Regions from separate parts of the Burkholderia sp. EMB26 genome, predicted to be linked through region 2. Evidence: predicted binding sites of a transcription regulator. Region 2 holds the regulator's gene; each other region holds the start of a gene.
The links. The regulator FNR, encoded in region 2, switches genes on or off when oxygen is low (the NO sensors DNR and NnrR bind a similar motif). The targets are predictions, from matches to a motif close to TTGATNNNNATCAA.
Positions count from the first base shown of each region.

Region 1 (7,242 bases), 1.3 Mb from region 2:
CGAGCCAGTCGAAACCGTTGCGAGCGCCGCCGTCGGGTGGGGCGCGGTCGGTGACGGCCAGATAGGCGAGCCCGCGTGCACGCGCGGCGGCGGCCATCGCGCGCAGGCCGTCGCGGCCGGCCGACGCATCGGTGTGCGCGTGCAGGTCGCCATGGAGATGCTTGCGCTCGACCAGCGCCGGCAGCGTGCCGGCACGCGACGCATCGATCTCGCCGCGACCCTCGCGCAACTCGGGCGGCACCTCGTGCAACCCGATAGCCGCGTAGACCGATGCCTCCGTCGCTCCGGCAATCCGTTCGTCGCCACGAAACACGCCGTATTCGTTGATTTTCAGGCCGCCGGCCTGCGCGAGCCTGCGCAGCGCGATGTTGTGCGCCTTCGATCCGGTGAAGTAGACGAGCGCCGCGCCGAACGCATCGGCATCGACGACCCGCAGGTCGACCTGCAATCCGTTGACGAGCATCACGCTCGAGCGCGTCTTGCCGTGCGCGAGCACGCGCGCCACGTCGTCGTAGCCGACGAACGCTGCGGTGACCGCACCCGCGTCGCGCGCGGTGACGAGGATGTCGAGATCGCCGACCGTCTCGCGGCGGCGGCGGAAGCTGCCGGCCGGCACGGCCTGGCCGACGCCGGTCACCGCCCGCAGGCGTTCGAGCAACGGCATCAGCGCATGTGCGGCGTCGGGCAGCAGGAAGCGTTGCGGCTCGCGCTGCAGGCGATCGTCGATCGCTTCGAGCAGATGCGCTTCGGTTTTCGCGCCGAAGCCCGGCAGCTCGCGCACATGCCCGCTCTTCGCTTCGGCGCGCAACTGTTCGAGCGAATCGACGTTCAGCGCGTCATGCAGCGCCTTCACGCGTTTCGCGCCGAGCCCGGGCACGTCGAGCAGCTCGACGATCGCGCCCGGCAGCGCATGACGCAAGGTTTGCTGCAGTTCGCAGGTGCCGGTCGCGGCGATCTCGCGCAGCTTCGCCGCAAGATCGGCCCCGATCGACGGAATCTTCCCGAGATCGTCGCCTTTCGCGATCATCGTCGGAATATCCCGGCCGTAGTCGGCGATCGTACGCGCGGCGTTGCGGTACGCACGCACGCGAAACGGGTTGGCGCCCTGGATCTCGAGCATGTCGGCGATCTCGGCGAACACGGCCGCGCACTCGGCATTGTGGATCGGCATGATCGGCGTGGCTCCCTTCCACGTGGATGGCGCCGCGCCCCTGCGCGACGGCGTCTGCCCGCCCGGCGCCGCATGTCGACGCCGCCGGGCGCCCGTTGGTCATCCTGCGCCGGCCGCGCGGCGCGTACCGCGCGGCTGGAGCCGCGGCGTCAGAGCGACGCGCGCGGTGTCGTCGCGTAGCGTCGTTCGTAGATCGATTGGCAATGCGTGCAACGTTCGGCGGTCGGCCGCGCCAGCAGCCGCTCGTAGCCGACCGCGCCGTCGCAGTCGATGCATTCGCCGTAACTGCCGTCACGCATCCGCTGCTGGGCGCGCCCGATCGCGCGCAGTTCGGTCAGCTTCATCCCGATCAACGCATGGTCGACGTCGACGAACAGGTCGGCATTCGCCTCGTCGCCCTCGTCCGGCGCCGCGCCGGCCAGATCCGCATAGGATTCCGACGCGCGCTGGTCTTCGCTCGTGCGGATCTCCGCACGCAGCGCCTGCTCGCTCTCGTTCAGCCGCTGTTTCAGCGTCTGCCGTTGTTGTTGGTCGAGCGACATGGCCGTCTCTCCTGTTCCGGTTCCGCGCGAAGAAAGGCGGCGCGCGGTATCGCGCCGGTGCGCGACGCGCAGGCATGACCTGCGCCGCCGCATCCGGATGATGCGACCGGACGCGCAAAACGCCGGACGCATTCGACGCAGGATAAACCCATTGAACACGCGTGTGTTGACCGGAATCAGCGTGCCGGTCATGCGACGGCGGAGGGACGAAACTGGGGACGGACGCGGAATCGCGACCGAAGGGGCGCGTGGCGAAGCCCCGTCGGCGCAAACGCAGCGCAGCAATTTCCCATGCGGCCACATCGCTTCGTTCCGTGCGCACGAGCCGGCCTCATTCCGTCGATACGGTCGCTCATGCGGCGCCGCTTCGATGATTCGTCTTCCTTAGAATGCATTGCGCCCGATGAAGCCGCGCACCACCGTCATCAGGATGATCTTGATGTCGAACCAGAAGCTCCAGTTCTGCATGTAGAACAAATCGAACTTCACGCGCGCCTCCATCGCCTCGACCTTGCGCGTTTCGCCGCGATAGCCGTTCACCTGCGCCCATCCGGTGATGCCGGGCCGCACGCGGTAGCGGTACATGTAGCAATCGATCAGTTGCCGATAGAGGTCGTCGTGTTCGATCGCGTGCGGACGCGGGCCGACTACCGACATCTGCCCGAACAGCACGTTGAAGAACTGCGGCAGCTCGTCGAGCGACGTGCGCCGCAGGAATGCGCCGACACGCGTGATTCGCGAATCGTTGCGCGACGCCTGCCGCACGACGCCCGGCTGCACGCGGTGCACGCGCATCGTCCGGAACTTCAGGATATGGAACTCGCGGCCGTCGACGCCCTTGCGGCGCTGCTTGAACAGCACCGGCCCCGGCGACGACAGCTTGACCGCGATCGCCACCATCGTCAGCAGCGGCAGCAACGGAATCAGCACGCCGAACGCGAACAGCCGGTCGAACGCGAACTTGGCCCACAGCTCCGGCGCGGCGCGCGGCGTGGTCGCGAGATTGATCGCCGGCATGCCGAGCAGGTCGGTCGCGGAGCGATCGACGACCGCCATCTGCCGCACGTCGGGCAACAGCCGCAACTCGACGAACTCGTCGCGCAATTCGCGCACGATGCGCTGGATCCGCCACTCGTGCGACATCGGCAGCGTGAGCCAGACCTCGTCGATGTCGCCGCCCCGAATCAGGTCGCGCAACGTGGGCCAGTCGTCGATCACCGGCACGCCGCCGATGCCGCCCGCGGCGGTCTGCGCATCGTCGTCGAATACGCACGCGGCCACGAACGGGCCATTCGGCGCGCGCTGCATCCGCTCGATCGCCACCCGCCCGTAGCCGGTTGCGCCGACGACGGCGACGCGACGTTGCCGCCCCCGCGGATCGCCGCGCGTCAGCGCGAACGCCAGCAACGCCGCGCGGCCGAGCAGCAGCGCCGCGTCACCGGCGAGCACCGTGCGCACGATCCAGCGGGTCGTGACGGTGCCGCCGCGATTCATGATCCACATCGTGCCGGCCACCGTCAGCACGCTCGCGCACACCACCGCCACCAGCGTGTGCGTCAGCGCGTGCGCGCCGCCCTGCACCGCGACGCCGCCGCGCACGGTGCGCAGGTAGCGCGGCAGCAGCGCCACCGTCAGCACGCACAGCAGCGCGATCGCGCCGCGCTGCGCGTCGGACAGCGCATGCCAGCCGAGACCCGACGCAGCCTGCGCGACGAGCGCGCCGGCCAGCACGAGCACGACGTCGGCCGCCGCGATCGCGGCGCGCCGCATCGCATTCGTTCCACCGGACATCGACTGCATCGTCACGCACCGTGCGCCGGGAAACCGCAACGCCCTTCCGGCATGCGCGGGCGAACCGTCGCCGGCCTCGTATTCCCGCGCGTGCCGAGCAGCCGGCGATAGTCCGCGCGAATCAGGTCGTAGCATTCGCACGCGTGATGTTCGAGGCCATCGCGGTCGAGCACCGTGATGCGGCCGCGGCGCTGCCGGATCAGGCCGGCTTCCTGCAGGTTCCCGGCCGCTTCCGTCACGCCTTCGCGCCGCACGCCGAGCATGTTCGCGATCGTCTGCTGGGTGACGGTCAGCTCGTCGCCGTCGATCCGGTCGTGTGCGAGCAGCAGCCAGCGGCTGAGTTGCTCGCTGACCGAATGGTGCCGATTGCACAGTGCGCTGCGCGAGATCTGCGCCATCGTCGCCTGGCAGGTGTTGAGCAGCAGCCGATAGGTCTGCGGCGACCGCTCGAACTCGGCGCGCATCACGCAACTCGGCACGCGATACGCCATCCCGCCGATCCGCACCTCGACCCGGCTCGACGCGGCGACGCCGCCGACCAGCGTGCCCAGCCCGACCACGCCCTCGCGGCCGACCACCGCCACCTCGACCATCGCGCCGTCCTCCATCAGGTGCTGGACCGACATCATCGCCGTCGTCGGAAAGTGCAGATGACGCATCGGCTCGCCGACCCGGTCGAGCATCCCGGCCTTGATCCTGACCAGTTCGAGATGCGGTGCGATGGTGCGGATGCTGTCCTCCGGGAGGGCAGCAAGGATGGCATTCGCCGAGTAGCTCGAGTGAAGATGAAGCATGTCTGTATCCCTTTTATTGTCCGCGCCGCCTGCAGCCGCGTGCACGGAACTCGTTATCGCGATGCGCGCCCGGACATTGACAGCGGTTGCGGCCCACAACCCTGAATCCGACTGACCATCGGCTTGTCATCGCCGGATTGAGTCGACTGTCCCGTTTCGACACGCCAGCCCGAATAAGCGATTTACGTGCCAATAGCCGTCCATCCTTAATATATGAATCACGTCCGATTTAGCGCACCCGAATAACCGTCCCCAAAATCGAAAAAACGTCTCATTTCCGGACACTCCTCCACGCAACGGACACAGCGCGCATTCGACTGATCAATTCCCGTGCATCGGCCGCGGGCGATCGGGTGACGGTCACGACGCTTACCGTTCAAATACTTACAGCCGATTTTCAATTGTTTCCGTGATGTGCAGCGCAGCATTTGCCGACGCGACCACACCTCACACGCTTGTTTCAAACTGTCTCAAATTTGAATCGGGACACTAATTCGAGGCTCTGTCCGCTACCGCACACATCATGCTCAAGCCATTGATCCCAATGAAAAATCAGGCGCTCCCCGTTTATTTGTCAAATAATGTTCAATGTCGCGGGAGCCTTTCGTTGTACGATGCGCCACGTCGTTCGATTGATTCCGGTTCGACATCGAATGACAGGAAAGCGCACCAATCCATTTCCGGACAATTAATCCCTTGAAAATGAATCATTAAATCGGCATAACGTTTGCACTGAACCGCAATCGTCAAACTTTGTGAAATTACGTAATGCGAAATTGCCCGAATTCGATTGCGTGCTAGCCTTTTTCGCCAGTATCGTCATTCCGCTTTCGATCAACACAAGTCCGCACGATCGTGCGAAATCCCGGTGCGGGATTCGCCGCGACGACGCGCGACCGCCACCCTGCGAGGATGCGCCGTGACTCACCAGGCCCCCGACGCCGTCGCGTATGCGAACGGCATGATCGAGCTTTCCCACAGCTTCGACGCCAACCGGTTTCTCGCGGCCATCGACCGCGATGAACTCGCCACGCTGACGCCCCACCTTCAACTCGTTCACCTGAAATCCGGGCAAGTGCTGTGCGAACCCGGCGAAATGCTCACGGCCGTCTACCTGCCGGTCACGACCGCGATTTCGCTGCAGTACGTGTCGTCCGGCGGCATGACGCTGGAAGTCGCGGAGATCGGCAGCGAAAGCGTGGTCTGCGACGACGTGATCGGCGGCAGCGGCCGGATGCCGTGTCGTGCGCTCGCGTGCCGCGACGGCTTCGTCTACCGGCTCGACCGGCGCGTCTTCGCCGCCGCGTTCGACGCGTCGCCGGTGATTCGCCATCTCGTGTTCGTCTGCGTGCGGCTGCTGATGGCGCAGGTGTCGCAGATCACGTTCTGCAGCCGTCACCACGTGCTCAAACATCAGTTATGCAGATGGTTCCTGCTCGCGTTCGATCGCACGCGCAGCATCGAGATCCAGGTGACGCACAGCATGCTCGCGCAAATGCTCGGCGTGCGGCGGGAGACGGTCACGGACGCCGCCGGCGAAATCCAGAAACTCGGCCTGATCCGGCAATACCGCAGCTCGATCGAGCTCGCGGACCTCGACGGCCTCGAAAAAATGTCGTGCGGCTGCCGCGCGATCGTGCGCGACGAGATGAAGCGCATCCTGTCGGCCGACTCGGGCGTGCCGGCCGCGTCGCGCACGTGATCAACGTGCCGGACCGGGACGGCGCGACGGCGCCGCCCGCGTGCAGGGTCAGCTGTTTGTAGGGTGGCGAACAGAACGCCGTGTCTGCCAATGGTCTACTGATGCCGGACTGCCGGGGGGATGTCAGCGCTTGTCGCGCGTCTGCCCGAGCGGACGACACCACGCACGCCGGAGCAGCACGTGAAAAACGAAATCAGAACCATCCTGAAGCACGTCGCCCATCTCGAAGCCGCGATCGATTCGATCGGTGACGGGGACGACCTCTACGAAGCGGGCCTCTCCTCGCTCGATACGATCCAGCTGATGCTCGCGATCGAAAAGCAGTTCAACATCGAGATTCCCGACGAGATGCTGAACCGCAACCTGTTCCGCAGCATCGACGCACTCGCGGACACGATCGCCACGCTGCAACGCACCGAGCATTCCGCATGAGCGCGCTGCTACCCGAACTCGCGCCCGACAGCGATTCGCATCGGCTCGACGAGGCCGCGCATGCGGTCGCGCAGATCGCCGCCCAGCATGCCGATGCGGTCGATCGCGACGCGCGCTGCCCGGTCGAGGCGATCGAGGCGATGCGCGCGCGCCGCCTGCTCGGCGCGATGGTGCCGACCCATCTCGGCGGCGCTGGCGCGTCGCTGGAAGACATCGCGTCGGCCTGCTCGATCCTCGGCCAGGCCTGTGCATCGTCGGCGATGGTGTTCGCGATGCACCAGATCCAGGTCGCCTGCATCGTCAATCACGCCGCCGACCAGGGCTGGCACAAGCTGTTCCTGCAACAGCTCGTGCGTCACCAGTGGCTGCTCGCCTCGGCCACGTCGGAAGACGGCGTCGGCGGCAACCTGCGCGCGAGCCAGTGCGCCCTCGAAACCGACGGCGGCGGGTTCCGGCTGCACAAATCCGCGCCGACGATCTCGTACGGCGACTATGCCGACGGCATTCTCGCGACCGCGCGACGCGATGCGGACGCGCCGGCTTCCGAGCAGGTGCTCGTCACGCTGCTGCGCGACGGCTATACGCTCACGCGCCGCGGCGAATGGGACACGCTCGGCATGCGCGGCACCTGCAGCAACGGCTTCGTGCTCGACGCGCAAGGCGCCGCCGTGCAATGCCTGCCGGTGCCGTTCGCGAAGATCGCCGAAGAAACGATGGTGCCGGTCTCGCACATCCTGTGGGCCGCGGTGTGGATCGGCGTCGCCGGCGACGCGTTCCATCGCGCGCACCAGTTTTTCCGCGCGCAGGCGC
Region 1 covers NZ_CP078071.1:351,550-358,791, reverse strand. The annotation lists gene polX (DNA polymerase/3'-5' exonuclease PolX) at 1-1,171, opposite strand, end outside; gene KU887_RS18275 (TraR/DksA family transcriptional regulator) at 1,321-1,713, opposite strand; gene KU887_RS18270 (undecaprenyl-phosphate glucose phosphotransferase) at 2,098-3,504, opposite strand; gene KU887_RS18265 (Crp/Fnr family transcriptional regulator) at 3,516-4,298, opposite strand; gene KU887_RS18260 (Crp/Fnr family transcriptional regulator) at 5,218-6,000, shown strand; gene KU887_RS18255 (acyl carrier protein) at 6,181-6,432, shown strand; gene KU887_RS18250 (acyl-CoA dehydrogenase family protein) at 6,429-7,242, shown strand, end outside.
Region 1: KU887_RS18275 (TraR/DksA family transcriptional regulator) is a predicted target of FNR. The motif match lies at 1,880-1,893, and genes of this name have one in related genera.

Region 2 (7,242 bases):
TTCGACGGCCTGACGCCGAACGCGATACCGGTCGCGACCGCGACCGGCTGACCTCACGTCGCGGCAGACCGCGTCTGCCGCGACGCTCCCTCCCTACCGCAACTGCACGGCCGCGAGAAACAGCACCATGCTGCCGATCGCGCCATCCAGCACGCGCCACGCGACCGCCTTGCGGAACCACGGCGCCAGCAAGCGCGCGCCATAGCCGAGCCCGAGGAACCACACGACGCTGGCCGTCATCGCGCCGATCGCGAACGCGAGCCGCCCGCCTTCCGGCTCGCGCGCGCCGGCCGTGCCGATCAGCAGGAACGTATCGAGATACACGTGCGGGTTGAGCCACGTGAACGCGAGCGTCATCAGCACGATCGCGAGCGCGCTCTGCGGCGGCGGCGCGACCGCGTCGCCGCGCACGTCGAGCGTGTCGTGGCCGGGCTTGAACGCACGGCGCAGCGCATTGATGCCGAACCACGCGAGATATGCGAGGCCGACGTACAGCACCGCGTGGACGAAGGTCGGATAGCGCTCGACGAGCACCGACGCGCCGCCGACGCCCGCGCCGATCAGGATCATGTCGGACACCGCGCACAGCAGCACGATCTTGCCGACATGCGAGCGCATGATGCCCTGGCGCAGGACGAATGCGTTCTGCGCGCCGATGGTGACGATGAGCGACGCGCACAGGGCGGCGCCGTGAGAAAAAGCGAGCCAGTTCATGATGGGGGACAGCCGTGGAAGCAGTAGACGAACGAATCGGGTAGCGCTAGTCTGCGAGCAGCGCGGGAATAAGAGAAGCTAAATCACCTAATGCAGATTAAGGAAATCTAATGCTCGACTACGCGTTGCTCGATGCCCTCGCCGCCGTGATCCGGCACGGTTCGTTCGAGCGGGCGGCCAAGGAGCTGAATGTCACGCCGTCGGCGGTGTCGCAGCGCGTGAAGCTGCTGGAGGAGCGGGTCGGCAGCGTGCTCGTCAAGCGCGGGCAGCCGTGCGTCGCGACCACGTCGGGCGCGCTGCTGTGCCGGCATACCGAACGCGTGCAGTTGCTGGAAGCCGAACTGGGCGGCCGGATGCCCGCGTTGCCGGGCCAGATCGCGAGCGCGTGGCCGACGCTGCGCGTGGCCGTCAACGACGACAGCGTCGCGACGTGGTTCATCGACGCGGTCGGGCCGTTCTGCACCGAGCGCGAGACGCTGCTCGACCTCGTGATCGACGATCAGGATTACACGGCCTCGCGCATCCGCGACGGCAGCGTGCAGGGCGCCGTGACCGCGCAGGCCGAGCCCATCCAGGGCTGCCGGTCGGAGCGGCTCGGGCGGATCCGCTATCGCGCGGTGTGTTCGCCGGCGTTTTACGCACGTTATTTCGACGCGGGGATCACGCGCGATGCGCTGCGCCGCGCGCCGTGCGTGATGTTCAATCCGAAGGACGGGTTGCAGGCGCGTTTCATCCGGCGCGTGACGCGCGCGGATCTCGATCCGCCGCAGCACTGGATACCGCACGTCGCCGGCTACCTGCGCGCGTGCGAAACGGGATTGGGATGGGGGATGTGCCCGGACCGGATGGTCGACCGCCAGCTGGCGGCGGGCGAGTTGATCGACATGTCGCGCGGGCGAACCATCGACATCGATCTGTACTGGCAGAGCTGGCGTCTGTCGATCGGCTGGCTCGACGATTTCAGCGCGGCGCTGAAAGCGCGTGCCGCGCTGTTTCTCGACTGACCGGCGACGTTGGGCAGGCGGCGCGCGACGGGCGCGCGCCGTGCGGTATCAGAGGTGTTGCAGGCCGTCGAAGTCGATGATCTGCACGTGGCGGCCCTGCATTTCGATCAGGCCGCGCTTCTGGAATTTCGACAGCGTGCGGCTGACCGTTTCGAGCGTCATGCCGAGATAGCTGCCGATGTCCTCGCGCGTCATCCGCAGGTTGAATTCCGACGGCGAGTAGCCGCGCTTCAGGTAGCGCGACGACACGTCGAGCAGGAACGCGGCGACGCGCTCTTCGGCATTCAGCGAACCGAGCAGCATCGTTTGCGACGTTTCGCGCACGATCTGTTCGCTCATCAGCTTGTGCATGCGCAACTGCATCGAGCCGGCTTCCGAGCACAGCGTCTTGAGCGCGCTGTACGGAATCACGCAGACCGAGCTGTCTTCCAGCGCGACCGCGGTGCGCGGGTGCGTATCGTCGCAGATGCCGTCGAGGCCGAGCGCTTCGCCGGCAAGGTGCAGGCCCGTGACCTGTTCGCGGCCGTCGTGACGCGTCGCGACGGTTTTCAGCGAACCCGAGCGCACAGCGTACAGGTTGTCGAATGCGTCGCCTTCGCGGAACAGCGCTTCGCCGCGCTTGACCGGGCGTGCCGCGCAGATGACCGACTCGAGGCGACTGAGCGCTTCGGGCGCCAGGCCCTGCGGCATGCACAGGTGCCGCATCGCGCACGACGAGCAGTGCGCGGCCTGGCGAGGGGCCCAGCTACCGGCATGGGGCGTGGCGGCGGGGCGGGTGGCGACGGGCGTCAGCATGATCGTATACTCCGGCGTTGAATCGACGAAATCATTGTCCCACCGCAAGTTGCCGCTGTCGGGTGACAAAACGTCGCGACCGGCCGCGCCTGCCGAGCGCCGCTCAGGCGGCCGGCTCGTCCGCGTTGGCGGCCGCCGGGATCAGCAGCACGGGCAGCGTCGCGTGGCGCACGCACTGTTCGGCGATGCTGCCGAGCACGAGGCGGCGGAAGCCGCGACGGCCGTGCGTGCCGAGCACGAGCAGATCGGCGCCGAACGCTTTCGCGCCGTCGAGGATCAGCGACGATACGTCGTTGAGCGACGTCGCTTCGTTCAGCCGCGTTTCGCCTTTCACGCCGGCGGCCTGCATCCGCTTCGCGAAATCCTGCGCGAGCGTGTTGCCCTGCGCGACGAGCTGATCGCGCAGCACGGACGGATCGTAGCCGGGCACGTTGTAGTAGATCGCGGCGTTTTCGACGACGTAGAACGGCTGCAGCTCGGCGCCGTGCGCTTTCGCGAGCGCCAGCGCGGCGTCGAACGCATGGCGGGACGTGTCGCTGCCGTCGACGGCAACCAGAATACGCTTGTACATAGTGTCTCCGAGTGGCGGGTTGAAACGAAGTCGGCCGGATGGCCGAGCGGGCTGGGCGATGCGCGATGCTGCGAGGCAGAGTAAACCAACGGGCAGGATCGTGCAGCGAGATGCCCGCGCTGCCGCACGGTCGCGCGGTTCCGGTCGCGGCCGGGCAGGGCCATGCATGCGACGCATGCTGCACCGCGCGATGCGTGTCGCGTGGTGTGGCCGCATCGTCGGCGAAACCGCATGCGCGCGCATCGACCCGACACGGCAGTCACGCCGATGCGCGGCACGCATCGCCATTCAATCGCAATCGCGCCGCGCCGCCATGACTTCGGTCAATGCATGTGCGTCGATGCGATGCGCGGCAGGCATGACCGTGAACGCCGAGGCCCGTGCGCGGAACCGTTCGCTTCGGCATCGCGCGAACGAGTATCGGCGCGTAGCGCGAATCGTACGCGCCGATCCACCGCCATCGTTCGACGGCGATTCCGAATCGAACGATCGATTCAAACGCCGCGCGGGCTATCCCGGCACGGCGGTCAACTCGATGACGCGCTCGGGGCGGCGGCCGTGGCCGGGCCAGTACGCGCTGCCGTACATCCGGTGAACGGGACCGAACGGCGCGTCGCCCGCGGGCGGCGTGTCGAAGCCTTTCTCGATCACCTTGTAGCCGGCGCGCAGCGCGAACGCCGGATGATTGCCGTCGGGGCGGCTGTCGAAACCGGCGAAGCCGTCGCCGGCTTCCGGCATCGCATTGACGAGCGACGCGTTGCTGCGCGTGATCTGGTCGGGCGAGATCGGCCCGGCGCCGGCGAGGCGCGACGCTTCGCGGTGCTTGCCGTCGGTATCGACCGTGCTGTCGTGCGTGTCGTCGTTGTCGAGTTCGACGCTGCGCGGATGCGCACGACCTGTTTGAGCGGATGATTCCATCACGGCTCTCCTGGCGGCGACACGCTCCGGATCGAAGCAAATCCCGTTCCGGGCACGACGGGAAAAGGCGCGCGGGCGATCGCCGCGGTCGCGCGACGCGCACTGATTTGTCATGATTTATTTCAGCTAGAAGACGCGTTTTCTACAGAGTATGATTCTTTTCCTGCGAAGCGGCGACAGGGGATGAAGTCTCGCCGCCTCTGCCCGCGCCGGGGCGCCGCAGCACCCTTAAAGACGGGTAGCGAACAACAAAGCAAGGGACTAGAGGTGGCGGATTCATGCAAGCGACTACTGCCTTCACGCACCGCGGTTATCTGTTGAATTGCGCGCCCGCACGCGCCAGTGACGGTTCATTCAAGCCCTACGTCGTGATCTCCCGATCGAGCGACGGGGAGCTGGTTGCGAACCGTTTTTTTCCGATCGAGCTCCAGTTCAACGACGAAGGCGACGCGATCGCGCACGCGCGCGACTGGGCCGTGCGCTGGATCGACGCGAGCAGCATCTCGATGTGACGCCGTCGCACGCGTGCGGCGCTGGCCGTCCGGCCGATCCCCGGGGTGCCGCTCCCGGACAAAAAACGCGGTAATCTTGCGGAACCCGTCACTTTATTAGCGGCCGCGCATCCGCGCGCGGCTGCCCGCATTGGCTTATGTCGACATCACCCGCCCGTCAGTGGGGCCTCGAAGAAATCGTCGCCGGCTTGCGCGAGTCGCGCGAGGAACTCCATCGCACGCGCCATCCGCGCGGCATCCGCGAACTGCCGTCGCGCGATGCAATCTGCAAGATTGTGACCGGCCTGCGCGCGTCGATGTTTCCGACGCACTACGGCGCGCCCGACCTGACCGACGAAAGCGTCGACTACTACGTCGGCCACACGCTCGAAAGCACGCTGCGCATCCTGTCCGAGCAGATCCGCCGCGCGTTGCCGTTCCTGCCCGAGCACGTCGATACGCCGTTCGCCGAGCTCGACGAACGCGCGTTCGAGATCGCGCGCGAGTTCGGCCGGCAGTTGCCGGCGATCCGCGCGCTGCTCGTCAGCGACATCCAGGCCGCGTACGCGGGCGACCCGGCCGCGCAGCACATCACCGAGATCCTGCTGTGCTATCCCGGCGTGCTGGCGATGATGCACCATCGGCTCGCGCATGCGCTGCACCAGCTCGGCGTGCCGCTGCTCGCGCGGTTCATCAATGAAATCGCCCACTCGGCGACCGGCATCGACATCCACCCCGGCGCGCAGATCGGCCCGAGCTTCTTCATCGACCACGGCACTGGTGTCGTGATCGGCGAGACCGCGATCATCGGCGAGCGCGTGCGCGTGTACCAGGCCGTCACGCTCGGCGCGAAGAGTTTCCCGGCCGATGGCGACGGCGCGCTGGTGAAGGGCAATGCACGGCACCCGATCGTTGAGGACGACGTGGTGATCTACGCGGGCGCGACGATTCTCGGCCGCGTGACGATCGGGCGCGGCTCGGTGATCGGCGGCAACGTGTGGCTCACGCACAGCGTGCCGCCCGGCACGAGCGTCGCGCAGGGTAAGGTCCGCGAAGGCGGGAGCGCCGAGAAGCCGTAACGCGGCAGCGAATGCGCGGGCGCCGTTCCGCGCAACGCGGCGGATGACGCGGAATGGATCGGCGGCCGGACCGCCGTCCGGCGTTCGCGGGCGTGAGCGGTGCGAAGCCCGCTCGGCCCGGCGCACGAGGGCGGCGTGCAGCCGCCTTCGTTCATCGAAGCGTCAGTGCTTGCCGTCCGGCGAGCGGTGCTTGTACAGCACGTCCTGGTCCACGCGGATCAGGTTCTGGCCCGCATCGACGACGAAATCCACGCCGTTGTACGCATTGCCCGTCAGCAGCAGGATCGCGCTGGCGACGTCGTCGGGGCCGGCGATGCGCGCGAGCGGCGTCGAGGCGCGGCTCGCGTGTTCGAAGTCGGCCTGCGTCTGGTCGTCGCTCGGCAGCATCAGCCCCGGGAACACCGCATTCACGCGCAGCACCGGCGCGGATGACAGCGCGAGCATCTGCGTCAGGTTGCCGAGCGCGGCCTTCGCGACCGTGTAGCTGAAATGGTCGCGGTGGAAGTTTTCCTTGATCTTCTGGTCGACCACGTTCACGACGACGCCCTGCGTGCCGGCCGCCCGGGCCCGCTCGTAGAACGCGCGCGTGAGCAGGATCGGCGCGCGGCAGTTGACGGCCCACGCCTGATCGAACGCCGCGAGGTCGAAGCTCGGGAAATGGTCCTGCCAGAACACCGACGCGTTGTTGACCAGCACGTCGAGGCGCCCGAAGCGCGCGTACACCTGGTCGATCAGCGTGGTGATCTGCGCGGCATCGGACAGGTCGGCCTGCAGCGCCACCGAATCGTGCCCGCGTTCGGCGATCGCGCGGGCGGCGGCCTGCGCGGCATCGGCCGAACGGTCGTAGTGCACCGCGGTGCGATAGCCGTGCGCGGCGAAATACTCGGCGAACGCGCGCCCGGCCCGGCGCGCGGCGCCGGTCACGAGCACGACGGGCGCGTGCGCCGTTTGCTTCGTCTGCTCCATCAGGTATTCGTCAGGTTGACCGAGGAAGGATTCGCGACGATCGACAGGAATTCGCGACGCGTCGACGGATCGGTGCGGAACGTGCCGAGCATGCGCGACGTGACCATCTCGACGCCCGGCTTGTGCACGCCGCGCGTGGAGATGCACTGGTGCGCGGCTTCGAGGATCACGCCGACGCCCTTCGGCTGCAGCACGTCGAACAGCGTGTCGGCGATCTGCACGGTCATCTTTTCCTGGATCTGCAGGCGCTTCGCGAACGCATCGACGAGGCGCGCGAGCTTCGAGATGCCGACGACGCGATGGTTCGGCAGATACGCGACGTGCGCGCGGCCGATGATCGGCACCATGTGGTGCTCGCAGTAGCTCTCGAAGCGGATGTCCTTCAGCACGATCATCTCGTCGTAGCCGTCGACTTCGCTGAACGTGCGCGCGAGGATGTCGCGCGGGTCGAGCGCATAGCCGGCGAAGAACTGCTCGTACGCGCGCACGACGCGTGCGGGTGTGTCCAGCAGGCCTTCGCGCGCGGGATCGTCGCCGGCCCAGCGCAACAGCACGCGGACGGCGTCTTCGGCTTCTTCACGGCTCGGCCGGGAGGCGACCGCCTCGGGCCGCGCGGATTTCTTTCCCTTACCCATGTAGTGGCTCCATCGAAGGCCGCCTGCGGCGGCCGATATCCGGCCATTGTTTCATGCTTTCGCCGGTCG
Region 2 covers NZ_CP078071.1:2,098,140-2,105,381, forward strand. The annotation lists gene KU887_RS26195 (DUF2235 domain-containing protein) at 1-13, shown strand, start outside; gene KU887_RS26200 (LysE/ArgO family amino acid transporter) at 94-714, opposite strand; gene KU887_RS26205 (LysR family transcriptional regulator ArgP) at 825-1,718, shown strand; gene fnr (fumarate/nitrate reduction transcriptional regulator Fnr) at 1,767-2,513, opposite strand; gene KU887_RS26215 (universal stress protein) at 2,617-3,084, opposite strand; gene KU887_RS26220 (DUF3005 domain-containing protein) at 3,595-4,002, opposite strand; gene KU887_RS26225 (hypothetical protein) at 4,281-4,514, shown strand; gene epsC (serine O-acetyltransferase EpsC) at 4,652-5,572, shown strand; gene KU887_RS26235 (SDR family oxidoreductase) at 5,735-6,538, opposite strand; gene folE (GTP cyclohydrolase I FolE) at 6,538-7,173, opposite strand.

Region 3 (7,242 bases), 1.4 Mb from region 2:
CGGGATCCGCGCGATACCTTGGCGTGCATGATCACGTCACTCGCCGCGCCGCACCCCGCTGACAATCCGCCGCGCGTGCGCTAGCATCGCGGTCGATGTCGCCGCGGCGCGTGGCGCGGCCCACTCACACGGGGCGCAACAGGGCGCCGGGTTCCACACTTCAACGAACGACAAGGAGCATCCATGCGTGTCTTGACCGGTCTGCTGGGCTCGCTGGCGCTGGTGGCGAGCGTCGCCCATGCGCAGGCGAATTGTGCGGACGCGACGGATCAGGCGACGATGACGGCGTGTGCCGATCGCGCGTACAAGAAATCCGACGGGGAACTGAACCGGACTTACCAGGCCGTCACCGCGCGCCTGCGCGACGCGCGGCCGCTTGCCGACAAGCTCGTGAATGCGCAGCGCGCGTGGATCGCGTACCGCGACGCCGAATGCCGTTTCTCGAGCGCGAATGCCGAGGACGGCAGTGCATACCCGATGGTCGTATCGACCTGTCTCGACGATCTGACGAAAGCGCGCACCGACACCCTGAAGGGCTATCTGTCCTGCGAGGAAGGCGACCTCGCGTGCCCGGTGCCCGCGAAGTAACGATCACGCGCGGGCCCGACCGGGCCTGCACGACGCCGGCTCAGACGTCGTCCGTCTCGTCGAGCAGCTTGTGCCGCATCGCGTAGCGCACGAGCGCCGCTTCGTGCGGCATCTGCATCTTTTCCAGGATCCGGGTCTTGTAGGTGCTGACCGTCTTCGCGCTCACGCACAGCGCATTCGCGATCTCGGTCAGCGTCTGGCCGGCGGCGATCCGCCGGAACACGTCGAATTCGCGGTCGGACAGCCGCTGGTGCGGCAGCGTTTCGGCCGGCTCGTTCAGGCTCTGCGCGAACTGCTCGGCCATCGCGAGGCTCACGTAGACACCGCCCGACGCCACTTTCGTGACCGCGCCGACCAGCTCCGCGCTCGCGCTTTCCTTCGTCAGATACCCCGACGCGCCCGCGCGGAACGCCCGCACCGCGTATTGCTGCTCCGCGTGCATGGTGAGCACCAGCACGCGCAGCGCGGGCTTTTCGTCCTTGATCTGCTTGATCAGCTCGACGCCGTTGCGGCCGGGCATCGACAGGTCGAGCACGAGCACCTGCGCGGGCGTCGCACGCACCAGCGCGATCGTCGACGGGCCGTCGCAGGCTTCGCCGGCCACCTCGAATCCGGTGGCGTTCTGGAGGATGTGCCGCAGACCGTCGCGTACGAGCGTATGGTCGTCGGCGATGAGCACCTTGATCATGTGATGAGCGTGTCCTGTTGAACGGTGGCGAGCGGAAAGGCGACGGTAATCGAGAAGCCGCGCGCGAGCGCGGTGTCGATCGTCACGGTGCCGCCCAGCATGTGGGCGCGTTCGCGAATGCCGATCAGGCCGAACGACTTGTCCTCGTGGGCCGGGCCGCCGGGCGCCGCGCCGCGGCCGTTGTCCGCGACGCGCAGCACGCAAAAGCCTTCCTCGATGTCGAGCCGCAACGCCACGCGCGTCGCATCCGCATGGCGCGCGACGTTCGTCAGCGCTTCCTGGACGATGCGGAACAGCGTGGTCGCGCCCGCGCTGGTGAACGTGAGGCCGCCGGTTTCGATGTGGCGCTCGACATCGATCCCGTAGCGGTTCGTGAAATCGTTCGCGAGCCATTCGATCGCGGGCACGAGGCCGAGATCGTCGAGCATCACCGGTCGCAGGTCGGCCGCGATGCGCCGCACCGACGCGACCGTCGCGTCGATCAGCCGCCGCATGCCTTGCAGATGTGTCTGCACGCCTTCATCGGGTTGCGCGCGGCCGGGCATCCGCAATTGCTGCTCGACGACCGACAGGTCCATCTTCAATGCGGTGAGCTGTTGCCCGAGGTCGTCGTGCAGTTCGCGCGCGATACGGGTCTTTTCCTCCTCACGCACGTTCTGCAGGTTCGCGGACAATTCGCGCAATTCCTCGCGCGATTGCTTCAACGCATTCTCGGCCCGTTGCCGCTCGGTGATGTCGCGCAGCATCACCGTATACAGCTTGCCCGACGCGTCGCGGATCTGCGAGATCGACGCTTCGATCGGGAATTCCTCGCCGTTGGCCCGCAGCCCGAACAGCACGCGCTGGCGGCCCATCTGCCGCTCGGACACGCCCGTCACGCCGAACTGGTCGACGTGCTTCGCGTGCGCGGCGCGGAACCGTTCGGGAATGAAGCGCGACAGCGGCGCGCCGATCGCTTCCATCGCGGACACGCCGAACACCTGTTCGGCCATCGGGTTGAAGATCACCACCGTCTGCTTCTCGTCGATCGTGATGATCGCTTCCATCGACGAACGGATGATGCCCATCATCCGCGCCTCGTTGAGGATGCCGCGGCTGCTTGCACCGGCGTCGGCGCGCCCGCGCAGCAACGCATGGACGAGCGCCGCGAACGCGAACGACGCGATCAGCCCGGCGGCGAGCACGGTGCCGGCCGCACGCTGCGCGCCGGTCGCGCTCGGCCGGCCGTCCGCGGAATAGGCGAGCGTCAGCGCGGTGCCGCCGAAATTCAGCACATCGGTGCGCCGCATCAGGTCGGGTGACGCCGATGCTTCGTCGGTCGTCGTCTCGACGCTGGCGATCGCGCGCGCATCGCCGCCGGCGGTCATCCACAGGTCGATTCCGCGCTCCGCATCGAGCGCGCGCTCGATCAGGCGCCGCGGGCTCAGCGCCGCGAACAGCATCCCGTCGGCGCCGCCTTCCCGCGTGCCGGAGGGCTTGGCGGCCGCCAGCGGCGAAGACGCCACGGGCAGGAACAGCGTCAGGGTACGGGCGTCGCGGGAAGTGTCGTCGTCGGCAGGGTGAACGCCGAGCGCGATATCGCCGGTGCGCAGCGCGCGCGTGAGCGGCGCCGCGTCGGACGCACCGAAGCGCACGACCGGCGAGTTCGAGACGGGCGCGCTGAGCGTCGCAGCCGCGAGCGGATCGGCCGGCAGCGGCTTCGCGCCGGCCAGCGCGGCGCGCGCCGCGGGCGTCAGCGGCGCATAGCCGATCTGCCGGACCGGCGAGCGGCCGCTGTCGAGATCGAGCGTCTCCGCATACCGGCGCCATTGGCCGGGCGTCATGTCCGGGACGAGGCCGAACGCGCCGCGCGCGCCTTCGAGCACGGCGACACCGGCCTGCAGTTCGTGGCGCAGCATCGCGGTCACGTGCGACGTGCGGCGTTCGAAACGCGTGTGAACGGCGCCTTGCCACTGCTCGCGCACCAGCAGCGCGACGCCGAGCGACAGCACGGCGCCCGCGCACAGGGCGACGACGCCGGCCGCGAACGGCTGGCGTAACATGGTCTGGAGGCGCGTGGGCCCTCGGGCGTCACGCGTCGGGGTTCCACTGGCGGTCATTCGATGGCCATTCTGTTATTCGGGCTACCCGGGGCACTCGGGCAGCGCGGCAAAACCGGGAAAACTCGCACCGGCTGCGTGCAACGACTATTTTCAAGATGAAATTGTGCGCGTTTTACACATTTTTTGTAATGGGGTCGGTTGAAATTGCGGCAAACGGCGTGGGGCAGCGGGCGCGCGGGGCGCGCTTGACGCGCGTCAACGCGCGCGTCGGCACGTGGGGCAGACTGTTCGGCAGGCAAGCCGGCGCCGGGCCGGCTTGCGGTAACGGGTCGTGGCGGCGCAGTGCGCGACGCGCGCCCGGTCGGAGGGACGGACCATGTACAAGCGGATTTTCGTCGGGCTCGACGGCGGCCCGAGCGCGCGTCTCGCGCTGAACGAGGCGATCCGGATCGCGACGGCGTCCGGCGGCGAAGTGACCTGTGCGTACGTCGTCGAGCATCGGCCGCAGCTCGTCGACGTCGACGCCGGCTTCGCGGCCGAGCGCGACGGCGATGTCGCCGCGGCCGATGCCGCGACGCCGGTGCTCGACGATGCGAAGGCGGCGCTCGCGCGGCAGCATGTGCGCGGCACGGTGCGCGCGCTCGACGCGTACGGCGAGGACATCGCGACGGTGCTGATGCGCACGGCGGCCGAAGCCGACGCCGATCTGATCGTGATGGGCACGAGCGGGCGACACGGCCTGCGCAGGCTGTTGCTCGGCAGCGTGGCGGAATCGTTGCTGCGCGCGGCCGACCGGCCCGTGCTGCTGGTGCGGCATGGCGAGGCGGGGGCGTCGGCGGCCGCATGATCGACGACGGGCGGTACGGCGGCCGACGCGGCGCACACATCCGCGGTCGGCCGAGCGCCGCGCGCCGGGCCGGCCGTCGGCGCGAGCGATCCGGCGCGCGGCGCTGCCGATACGCTCGCCGGTGCGCGATTGCGCGTCGACGGTTGCATCCCGGCACGCAGTTCTGGCAGCATCGGCCGGTGTCCGCTCGATCGCCGCGCGCATGGCCGCGGCGATCGACGCAGGGACATCCGGCGGCACCCGAGCGCGTGAATCGAGATCGGGCAGGCCGCCGGATGCCGGTTTCCTACCTTACCGACGTCATCTGCCATGCCGATTTCCGCGCCCGACCTGATTCGCCAGTTCGACCTGCAGCCGCATCCCGAAGGCGGCTATTTCCGTGAAACCTACCGCGCGACCGATTCGGTCGTGCGTCCGGCCGACGGCGCGCCCCGTGCCGCGTCGACCGCGATCTACTACCTGCTGTGCGACGGCGCGTATTCGTCGTGGCACCGCATCCGCTCCGACGAGGTCTGGCATTTCTATGCGGGCGACCCGATCGAAGTGTGGGTACTCGACGCGCGCGACGGGTTGACGATCCACCGGCTCGGCAATCCGCTCACGCATCCCGGCGCCGTGTTCCAGGCGGTCGTGCCGGCCGGAAGCTGGTTCGGCGCGCGCTGCGCGTCGCCGCAGCACGTCGCGCTCGTCGGCTGCACGGTTGCGCCGGGGTTCGAGTTCGCGGAATTCGAGCTGGCCGATGCGGCCGCGCTGGCGGCCGAGTTTCCCGACTACGCGGAACACGTCGCCCAGCTCGCGCAGCGCTCCGACGCGTGACTGTCACGGGCGCGCCACGCCGGGCGCAAAGCCCGTGCCGACGGCCCGCGTTCCGCGCGGTCGAGGCCAAACCCGTTTAGAATGCGCATGATGCACCGGTCGGTCGCGGACGTGCCGCGGCGGCCGTTGCACCGCCGTACCGACGGCCCCGTCGCGCGGCCCGCATGTCTTCCAGGAGCGCCGCCGTGTGGCACTTTCCCATTGCGATTCCATCGTCGCTCGGCCCGTGGGCCGTGTTCGCGAGCGTGTTGATCACGCAGCTCGGCGTGCCGGTGCCGGCCGTGCCGATGCTGATTCTCGGCGGCACGATGGCGGCGATGGGGCAGGCGTCCTGGGTCAGCATGTTCGCGGCGGCGATCGGCGCGACGATGCTGGCCGATTCGCTGTGGTTCTTCATGGGCCGCACGCGCGGCCGGCGTCTGCTGAACGGCCTCGTGCGCTTCTCGCTGTCGCTCGACACGACGCTGCGCTTCGCGCGTAACGTGTTCGAAAGATACGGCGCGCCGCTGCTCGTGCTGTCGAAATTCCTGCCGGGCCTCGGCCTCGTGTCGGCGCCGCTGCTCGGCACGACCGCGATCGGCATCGGCGTGTTCCTGTTCTGGGATCTGGCCGGCGCGTCGCTGTGGGCGGCGTTCTGGCTGATCGGCGGCGCGGCGATTCACGACCAGATCGTCCAGTTCGTGCTGTGGGTGCGCGCGAGCGGCGGCACGATCCTCGACGCGTTCCTCGCGATCTTCACCACGTTCCTGCTGTACCGCTGGGTGCGCCGCGTGCAGTTCCGCCGCTATCTCGCGCAGGTGCGCATTTCGCCGCCGCAGCTCGTCGAGATGATGACGTCGAGCGAACCGCCGCTGATCTTCGACGCGCGGCCCAAGGCGATTCGCGAACGCGAGCCGTACCGGATTGCGGGCGCGGTGCCGGTCGATCTCGATTCGCCCGATCTGCTCGATCCGGAAGTGCTGAAACGGCCGATCGTCGTCTATTGCGTGTGCCCGAACGAGGCGACCGCGAAGCGCCTGATCGCGAAGATGCAGCGCAAGAAGATGATCCACAACATCCGCGCGCTGAAGGGCGGCCTCGATGCGTGGGAAAAGCACGGTTATCCGGTCGAGCCGCTGCCGGCCGATCTGGATTCGTCGCGTTATTTCGTGCGGCCCGAGCAGGGCCGGCTCGACGGCGAATATACGGTGCGGGCGACGTTGTCGAAATAAATGCGCGCGCTGCGCCGCGCGCATTCGAATCCGATCACCGCTTTCACGCACCGCGATTTTCCCCAAAATCACCTGGCGTTAAATCGCCGATCCTCCCTATAATCCCGCCTGCATATTGCGTGCGCGAAATTGCGCACATTCGACGCGCGGTCGTTCGCGCCGAAAGCGATGGATCCCGTTGCCGCTCGCCACGCGCACAGCCGCGTCGCGCGGGCCGCTCGGGTGTATTCCGTGAAGGGCTCGATCCGTTTTTCCGGATTGTTCCGGGAAATTCGGATAATCCGCGGCAATTCCAACCGGATTGACGCGGTATCCGTGTCGTTTCTTATTCGGAAATCGACAGCGGCGATTATTTCGTTTTCGGCTACCACACTCGGCATGAACGGGCGCGCCTTGTCATCGACACAATGACGGCGGCCCGCTCGCGGCTGCCAGGAGACGGATTTGAAACAACCAGAAGACCAGTTGCACCGCGGGCTGGAAGAACGGCACATCAACCTGATGGCGCTCGGCGCGACGATCGGCGTCGGCCTGTTCCTCGGCTCCGCCACCGCGATCCGAACGGCCGGCCCGGCCATCCTGCTGACCTACCTGCTGGGCGGCCTCGCGATCTTCCTGATCATGCGCGCGCTCGGCGAAATGGCGATCACCAACCCGGTCGCCGGCGCCTTCAGCCGCTATGCGCGCGACTACCTCGGCCCGCTCGCCGGGTACCTGACCGGCTGGACCTACTGGTTCGTGTGGATCGTCACCTGCATGGCGGAAATCACGGCGGTCGGCGTCTACATGCACATGTGGTTTCCCGGCGTGCCGAACTGGATCTGGGCGCTCGCGGCCCTGATGGCGATGGGCTCGGTGAACTTCATCGCGGTCAAGCTGTATGGCGAATTCGAATTCTGGTTCGCGCTGATCAAGATCGTCACGATCGTGCTGATGATCATCGGCGGCGGGCTGATGATCGCGTTCGGCATCGGCAACGGCGGCATCGCGACCGGCATCTCGAACCTGTGGTCGCACGGCGGCTTCATGCCGAACGGGATCAACGGCGTG
Region 3 covers NZ_CP078071.1:512,276-519,517, forward strand. The annotation lists gene KU887_RS18975 (lysozyme inhibitor LprI family protein) at 184-588, shown strand; gene KU887_RS18980 (response regulator transcription factor) at 629-1,276, opposite strand; gene KU887_RS18985 (PAS domain-containing sensor histidine kinase) at 1,273-3,375, opposite strand; gene KU887_RS18990 (universal stress protein) at 3,695-4,165, shown strand; gene KU887_RS18995 (cupin domain-containing protein) at 4,475-4,981, shown strand; gene KU887_RS19000 (DedA family protein/thiosulfate sulfurtransferase GlpE) at 5,167-6,192, shown strand; gene KU887_RS19005 (hypothetical protein) at 6,361-6,603, shown strand; gene KU887_RS19010 (amino acid permease) at 6,637-7,242, shown strand, end outside.
Region 3: KU887_RS18990 (universal stress protein) is a predicted target of FNR. The motif match lies at 3,564-3,577, and genes of this name have one in related genera.